Regions from separate parts of the Mesorhizobium sp. P2_D6 genome, predicted to be linked through region 1. Evidence: predicted binding sites of a transcription regulator. Region 1 holds the regulator's gene; the other holds the start of a gene.
The links. The regulator PhoB, encoded in region 1, activates phosphate uptake and scavenging genes when phosphate is short. The targets are predictions, from matches to a motif close to TGTCATNNANCTGTCAT.
Positions count from the first base shown of each region.

Region 2: a site for PhoB is predicted at 1,956-1,972, ahead of olsB (l-ornithine N(alpha)-acyltransferase). Genes of this name have one in related genera too.

Region 1 covers NZ_JBFUEG010000018.1:17,532-21,016, forward strand. The annotation lists gene pstB (phosphate ABC transporter ATP-binding protein PstB) at 1-471, shown strand, start outside; gene phoU (phosphate signaling complex protein PhoU) at 513-1,217, shown strand; gene phoB (phosphate regulon transcriptional regulator PhoB) at 1,234-1,923, shown strand; gene AC1D1L_RS27450 (ROK family protein) at 1,948-3,183, opposite strand; gene xylF (D-xylose ABC transporter substrate-binding protein) at 3,448-3,485, shown strand, end outside.
Region 2 covers NZ_JBFUEG010000012.1:72,501-75,985, forward strand. The annotation lists gene AC1D1L_RS23445 (response regulator) at 1-1,860, shown strand, start outside; gene olsB (l-ornithine N(alpha)-acyltransferase) at 2,036-2,911, shown strand; gene AC1D1L_RS23455 (trimeric intracellular cation channel family protein) at 2,986-3,485, opposite strand, start outside.

The DNA of each region.
Region 1 (3,485 bases):
TTCCCGAAGTCGATCTACGAGAACGTTGCCTACGGCCCGCGCATCCATGGCCTAGCCAAGCGCAAGTCCGACATGGACCAGATCGTCGAGTCGAGCTTGAAGAAGGCGGCGATCTGGAACGAGGTCAAGGACCGCCTGCAGGAGCCCGGCACCGGCCTGTCCGGCGGCCAGCAGCAGCGCCTGTGCATCGCGCGCGCCATTGCGGTGTCGCCGGAAGTAATCCTGATGGACGAACCCTGCTCGGCACTCGACCCGATTGCCACCGCACGCGTCGAGGAGCTGATCGACGAGCTGCGCCAGAATTACACGATCGTCATCGTCACCCACTCGATGCAGCAGGCGGCGCGCGTGTCGCAGCGCACGGCGATGTTCCACCTCGGCTACCTGGTCGAGGAGGGCGCCACCGACAAGATGTTCACCAATCCCGACGACAAGCGCACCCAGGACTACATTACCGGCCGCTTCGGCTGAGCCGTCCAGCGGTTGAATTTTCAGGCACGAGGACCACGATCATGGGTGAACATACCGTCGCCTCCTTCGATGAAGAGTTGGGCCAGATCAGCAAGCTGATCCGCGACATGGGCGATCTGGCCGGGTCGATGGTCAGCGGCTCGACAAAAGCGCTGCTCAATTCCGACAATGCGTTGGCGCAACGTGTCGTTTCCGACGACGCCATCATGGACGCGCGCCAGCGGGAACTCGACGATCGCGCCATCACGCTCATCGCCAAGCGCCAGCCGATGGCCAACGATCTGCGTGCCGTGGTCGGCTCGATCCGCATGGCCGGCGACCTCGAGCGCATCGGCGATCTCGCTAAGAACATCGCCAAGCGCGTTGGCACTGTGGGCCTCAGCGTCACGCCGCGCGACCTCTCGCATTCCATCGATGCGATGGCGCAGCTGGTGCTGATCCAGGTGCAAGGGGTGGTCGAGGAATATGCCGCCGCGGATGCCGCAGCCCTGGCGAAACTCAGGAATGAGGACGAACGTGTCGACGTCAAATACACGTCGGTGTTTCGTGAACTCTTGACCTACATGATGGAAGACCCGCGCAACATCACCGCCTGCACGCATCTCCTGTTCTGCGCCAAGAATCTGGAGCGCATCGGTGATCATGTCACCAACATCGCTGAAAATGCGTATTATGTGCTGACCGGCCAGCAATTGCCCGCCAATCGCCCGAAGCAGGACGAGACGGCGATGGCCACTTCGGCCTGACAAGGGTGAACTGCTGATGATCGCGCCACGCATCATGGTCGTGGAGGACGAGGAGCCGCTGGGCGTGCTTCTCCGCTACAACCTCGAATCCGAAGGCTACCAGGTCGAGGTGGTGACGCGCGGCGACGAGGCCGAAATTCGGCTGCAGGAAAATGTGCCCGACCTTCTGGTGCTCGACTGGATGGTGCCGGCGGTGTCCGGCATCGAGCTCTGCCGCCGGCTGCGCATGCGGCCCGAGACCGAACGGCTGCCGATCATCATGCTGACCGCGCGTGGCGAGGAGAGCGACCGCGTGCGTGGCCTGTCCACCGGCGCCGACGACTATCTGGTCAAGCCGTTCTCGACACCGGAATTCATGGCGCGCGTGAAAGCGTTGCTGCGCCGCGCCAAGCCGGAAGTGCTGTCCAGCGTGCTCAAGGTCGGCGACATCGTGCTCGACCGTGAATCGCACCGCGTCTACCGCAAGAAGAGCGAAATCAGGCTCGGACCGACCGAGTTCCGCCTGCTCGAATTCATGATGCGCCATCCCGGCCGCGTGTTCTCGCGCAGCCAGCTGCTCGACAATGTCTGGGGCGAGACGATCTATATCGACGAGCGCACGGTCGACGTGCATGTCGGCCGACTGCGCAAGGCGGTCAACAATGGCCGCATGCCCGACGTCATCCGCACCATCCGCGGCGCCGGCTACGCTATCCGGGAAGATTAGGCGCGCCGCGCTGTTGCCGGCCCCTCAGGCGACATGCTTGCCCGCTTTCGCCTGAATCCCCGGTGCGAAAATCTCCTGGTCGACGAAGCTGAGCGCGCGCATGGCGCAGCCTTCGCGGATCAGCGGCAGTTCGTTGGGCTCGGTGTCGAAGGAGATCGATTTCGAGTGCTGGCCGCCGGCAGTCTGAGCAATCGCTTCGCGCAATGCCGGTTCGATCAGATCGAACGCGGCGGCGCTGACTCCGACCATGGCGACAGGTGCTGGATCGATCAGCGCGAACAGGCTGCCGAGGCCGAAGCCAAGCGCCTCGCCGGCTTTGCGGTAGGCTTCGCGCTCGGGGCCGTCGGTCTCGCGGGCACGTGCGGCGAGCGCCCGCATGTCGGCGTCGCCGACATCGACCGGTTCGGCATCCTCGCTCATCATTTTGGCGCTGCGCCAGATGGCGTAGTTGCCGGCATAGGCCTCCACGCAGCCGCGCCGCCCGCAACGGCACAGCGCGCCGCCGGGCCGGTGGATCATGTGGCCGAACTCGCCGCCCGAGGAATGGGTGCCGGTGAACAATTCGCCCTTCAGCACCAGCCCCATGCCGATGCCATGCGAGAGCAGGATGGCGATGAAATTGTCGCGGTAGCGCTCAGGCTGGCGCCATTGCAGCGCCACCGCCATCATGTTGCAGTCGTTTTCCATGGTGGCCGGAATGCCGAATTCCGCTTCCAGTATGTCGGCGAAGGCAATGTCGGTCAGCGGCGTGATAGGCGACCACAGCATGGCGCGCGCCTGCGAATCGGTGATGCCCTGGATGCCCATGGCAATGCGGGCGATGCTCTGAACATCAAGATCGGGATCCTCGAGCCGCCGCCGCACGATTGCCGTGCATTCGCCGATCAGCTCGTCGCGCGGCATGGTCAGCGTGTCCAGCCGGCGCTGCTCCTCGGCGACCACATGGCCGGCATAGTCGATGACGGTGACGGAGAGGAAGTTCAGCGACAGCACCACGGTCATCACCGCCGCCGCTTCCGGATTGAGGCCAAGGCCGACCTGCGGCCGGCCGCGCTTCAGCGCACCCGTCTCGCCGGGTTTGCTCTCGGCCAGGATGCCTTCTTGAATCAGATCAGACGAGATCGCCGATATGGTCGAATGGCTGAGGCCGGTGGTCGCCGCAATCTCGGTCCGCGACGGCTGGCCGGCCCGGCGCACGGCCGAAATCACCATCGCACGGTTGCGACGGCGCAGATCGTCGTGGCGGATTCCAACCGACATTTTTCCTCCCGGTCCTCCTCGCGCCTCATGATAGTGGAGGCATTTGGTGGCACCAGCCAAATATTGGCAGAAGCAGGCCGCGCTGTCATTGTTTATTGCGAGTCTCGAAAAAATTCACAGAGGCCATCAGATTCCATCAGAATCGATGTTGACAGCGCCTCGCCGTTGGACCAGTATTTTTTCGAGGCTCGAAAAAATAGAGCCTCTGTGTGCCGGCCTTCGGGCCAGTTTTGTCGCGCCGCGCGCGGCGCAGGGAGGGTTATCATGAACAGATTTGCAGCCGCCATGCTGGCGGGTGTCGC
Region 2 (3,485 bases), on a different contig from region 1:
GGCCACATCGTCTATGCCAACAAGGTTTTCGCCAGCCTCGTCGGAACCGATCAGCGCGATCTTGCAGGCAGGACGCTGGCTGACCTCGGCATCGATGTCGGGGTCGTTCCCGACGCCGCCTTTTCGGATCACGAATGCCTGAGTTCCACCGACGTCTCCATCCGCACGCCGAACGGTCCGCGCTGGTTTTCGTGGATCGAACTGTCGGTGCGCGACAAGGACAGCGGCGCCGTTTCGCACCGGGCGATTGCCCGCGACATCACCGCCCGCAAACGTGCCGAATCTTCGCTCATCACCGCGCGGGAGCGCGCCGAATATGCCAGCCAGGCCAAGTCGCGCTTCCTCGCCACCGTCAGCCATGAGATCCGCACGCCGATGAACGGCATCATGGGCATGGCCAAGCTACTGGCCGACACCAATCTGTCGCCGGAGCAGCGCACCTATGTCGCCGCCGTCTCGACCTCGGCCAGCGCGCTTTTGGCGCTCATCGAGGACCTGCTCGATTATTCCAAGATCGAAGCCGGTCGCTTCGACCCGGAGCCGCAGCCGACATCTTTGCGCGAGATTGCCGACAACATCATCGAACTGATGGCGGCGAAAGCCTTCGCCAAGAACATCGGCCTCGGCTGTCATGTCGAGCCCGACGTGCCGCAGATGATCATGGCCGATCCGGGAAGAGTGAGGCAGGTGCTGCTCAACCTCATCGGCAACGCGGTCAAGTTCACCGACACCGGCGGCGTGCTGGTCTCGGTCGCGCGGGCCCGCACCGAGACCAGCGACCGCATCTGCTTCACCGTGGCCGACACTGGCCCTGGCCTGCGCGAAGAGGATATGGAGCGCATCTTCGAGGAATTCGAACAGTCCGACGGCACCTCGACCCGCACCCATGGCGGCGCCGGCCTCGGCCTTGCCATATCGAGACGACTGGCGACGGCCATGGGCGGCGCCATTTCGGTGTCGAGCCGGCTTGGCGAGGGATCTGAATTCGTCTTCGAAATCCCGGCCACAGGGGCCACCGAAGCGCCGCAGAACCGGCAGAACATCCTCGCCGGCCGGCGCGCCGTGATCGTGTCGAAGAACGCTGTAGAGGCCGACGCCATCGCCCGTGCCATCCGCGCCCATGGCGGCGCCGTCGATGTGGCCGCGACCGCTTCCCAGGCGACGCCTTTCGCCGAACATTGCGACGCGCTGTTGATCGACGCCGCCATGGAAGACAGCGACGGCAGACTGCTCAAGCGCCTGCGCCAGAGCGGCTTTGCCGACTGTGAGGCGATCACGCTGATCGCGCCGACCGACCGCGGCATGCTTGGCGAATTCCGCGCCAGCGGCTACGCCACCTTCCTGGCAAGGCCGGTGCGCGGCGAAACGCTGATGCGTGTGCTGTTGACCAGCCATGCCCCTGCTTTGCCCCTGCCCATGAAGCCGGAAAAGAGCGGGGCGTCGTCGCATCGGGCTGTTGGCGGGCGCCAGCAGGGCCTATCGGTGCTGATCGCCGAAGACAACGACATCAACGCCATGCTGGCCCGCGCCACGCTTTTGAAGGCAGGGCATCGGGTCAAAGTCGTCGGCAACGGCAAGGCTGCGGTCGAGGCAATCACCGAAGCCGGGCTGAAACACCGTTTCGACGTGGTGCTGATGGATCTGCACATGCCGGTGATGGACGGGCTGGACGCAATCGCGGCCATCCGCCGCCACGAGGAAGAAATGGCCGTGCCGCCGGTTCCGATCATGGTGCTTTCGGCCGACAGCCAGGAAAAGACCCGCCACACAGTGCTTGCCCATGGCGCCAGCGGCTTCGTCACCAAGCCGCTGGACCCCGACGCGCTGGTCCATGCCGTCGAAGGCCAGGTGGCCGCCTGAGGCCGCCCAACGTGCTCTCTGCCGTCACGTAAGGTAGCCGGTTGAGGGTTTTCGCCAGCCGACGAAGTATTGCCCGCTCCGCCGTATCACGGTACTGTCACAATCCTGTTGCACCTACACCGTATCCCCGTGCCAAGAGGGATGGCTCGAAGGAGAATCACTCGTGCATACAGTTATGCCGGAATGTGACACTCGGCCCAACGCAGGCGGTGCTTTGCTCGCCGCGCGTAACACCGATGCCGTCGCAACAGGCGCACCGCTGGGCCGGATCGGTAATCTCGAAGTGCGGCTTGCCCGCAACGAAGCCGAGATCGCTGCCGCGCAGGAAGTGCGCTACCGGGTATTTTATGACGAGCTTGGCGCCAGGAAGGACCTGTTCCAGGCACAGGATCGGCGCGACGCCGACCGTTTCGACCCGCTATGCGACCATCTGCTGGTGCTGGACACCTCGATTTCCGGACCCGAGCATCGCCGCATCGTCGGCACTTATCGGCTGCTGCGGCAAGAAATCGCAGCGACCGCCGGCGGCTTCTATTCCGAAGGCGAGTTCGAGCTGACGAAGCTGATTGCCCGTCATCCCGGACAGCGCTTCCTTGAGCTCGGCCGCTCCTGCGTTCTTAAGGAATACCGCTCCAAGCGCACCATCGAGGCGCTGTGGCAAGGCATCTGGGCCTATATCAAGCACTATGAGATCGGTGTGATGACCGGCTGTGCCTCGTTCCACGGCACGGTGCCGGCGGCGCATGCCGAGGCGCTTACCTATCTTGCCCATCACTGCCGCACCAACTCAGCCTGGGATGTGCGGGCTGTGTCCGGGCGCTATTGCTCGATGGACCTGATGCCGATCGAGGCGGTAAACGCCAAGGCGGCGATCGCGGCCATGCCGCCGCTGGTCAAGGGCTATCTGCGCGTCGGCGCCCGCATCGGCGACGGCTGCGTCATCGACCGCGAATTCTCCACCGTCGATGTGTTCGTGGTGATGCCGGTCAAGGAAATCGGCGCCCGCTACGTCAACTATTATGGCGGCGAAGCGCAGCGCTTTGCGGCATGATAGCTAATAGAATGTAGCGAGCATTGCCCCGCTCAAACCCCTATTCGCTACTCCCTACTCGCTATTCGCTCGTTTCACGGAATATCCTCCGGCCGCCGTCCCGGCCGGCTCTTGTAGGACGGAAACGTCCAGCCGAATTTGAGCGCGCCGCCACGCACCAGGAAAGCCGCGACAAAGCCGGCAAGGTCTGAGGCGACCGGCGGCAATCCGATAAGATCGCCAAGCGTGTAGAGGCCGGCGCCCGCCAGCGCCGCGCTGACGTAGATTTCGGGCCTCAGCAGCACCGACGGCTCGCCGGCCAGCAGATCGCGCAGGATGCCGCCGAATGTTGCGGTCAGTACGCCCATAATGACGGAGACGACCGGGGAACCGGTGATCGCCAGTCCCTTGGCCGCGCCCATCACCGAAAAGGCCGCCAATCCGATGGCGTCGAGCCAGAGCAGCCATTTCCAGCGGGATTCGACGCGGTGGGCAATGAAGAAGACCAGCACCGCAACCGCCGCGCAGATCAGCACATAGCCGGAGTTGGCGACCCAAAAGACGGGCAGGTTGAGGATGACGTCACGCAGCGTGC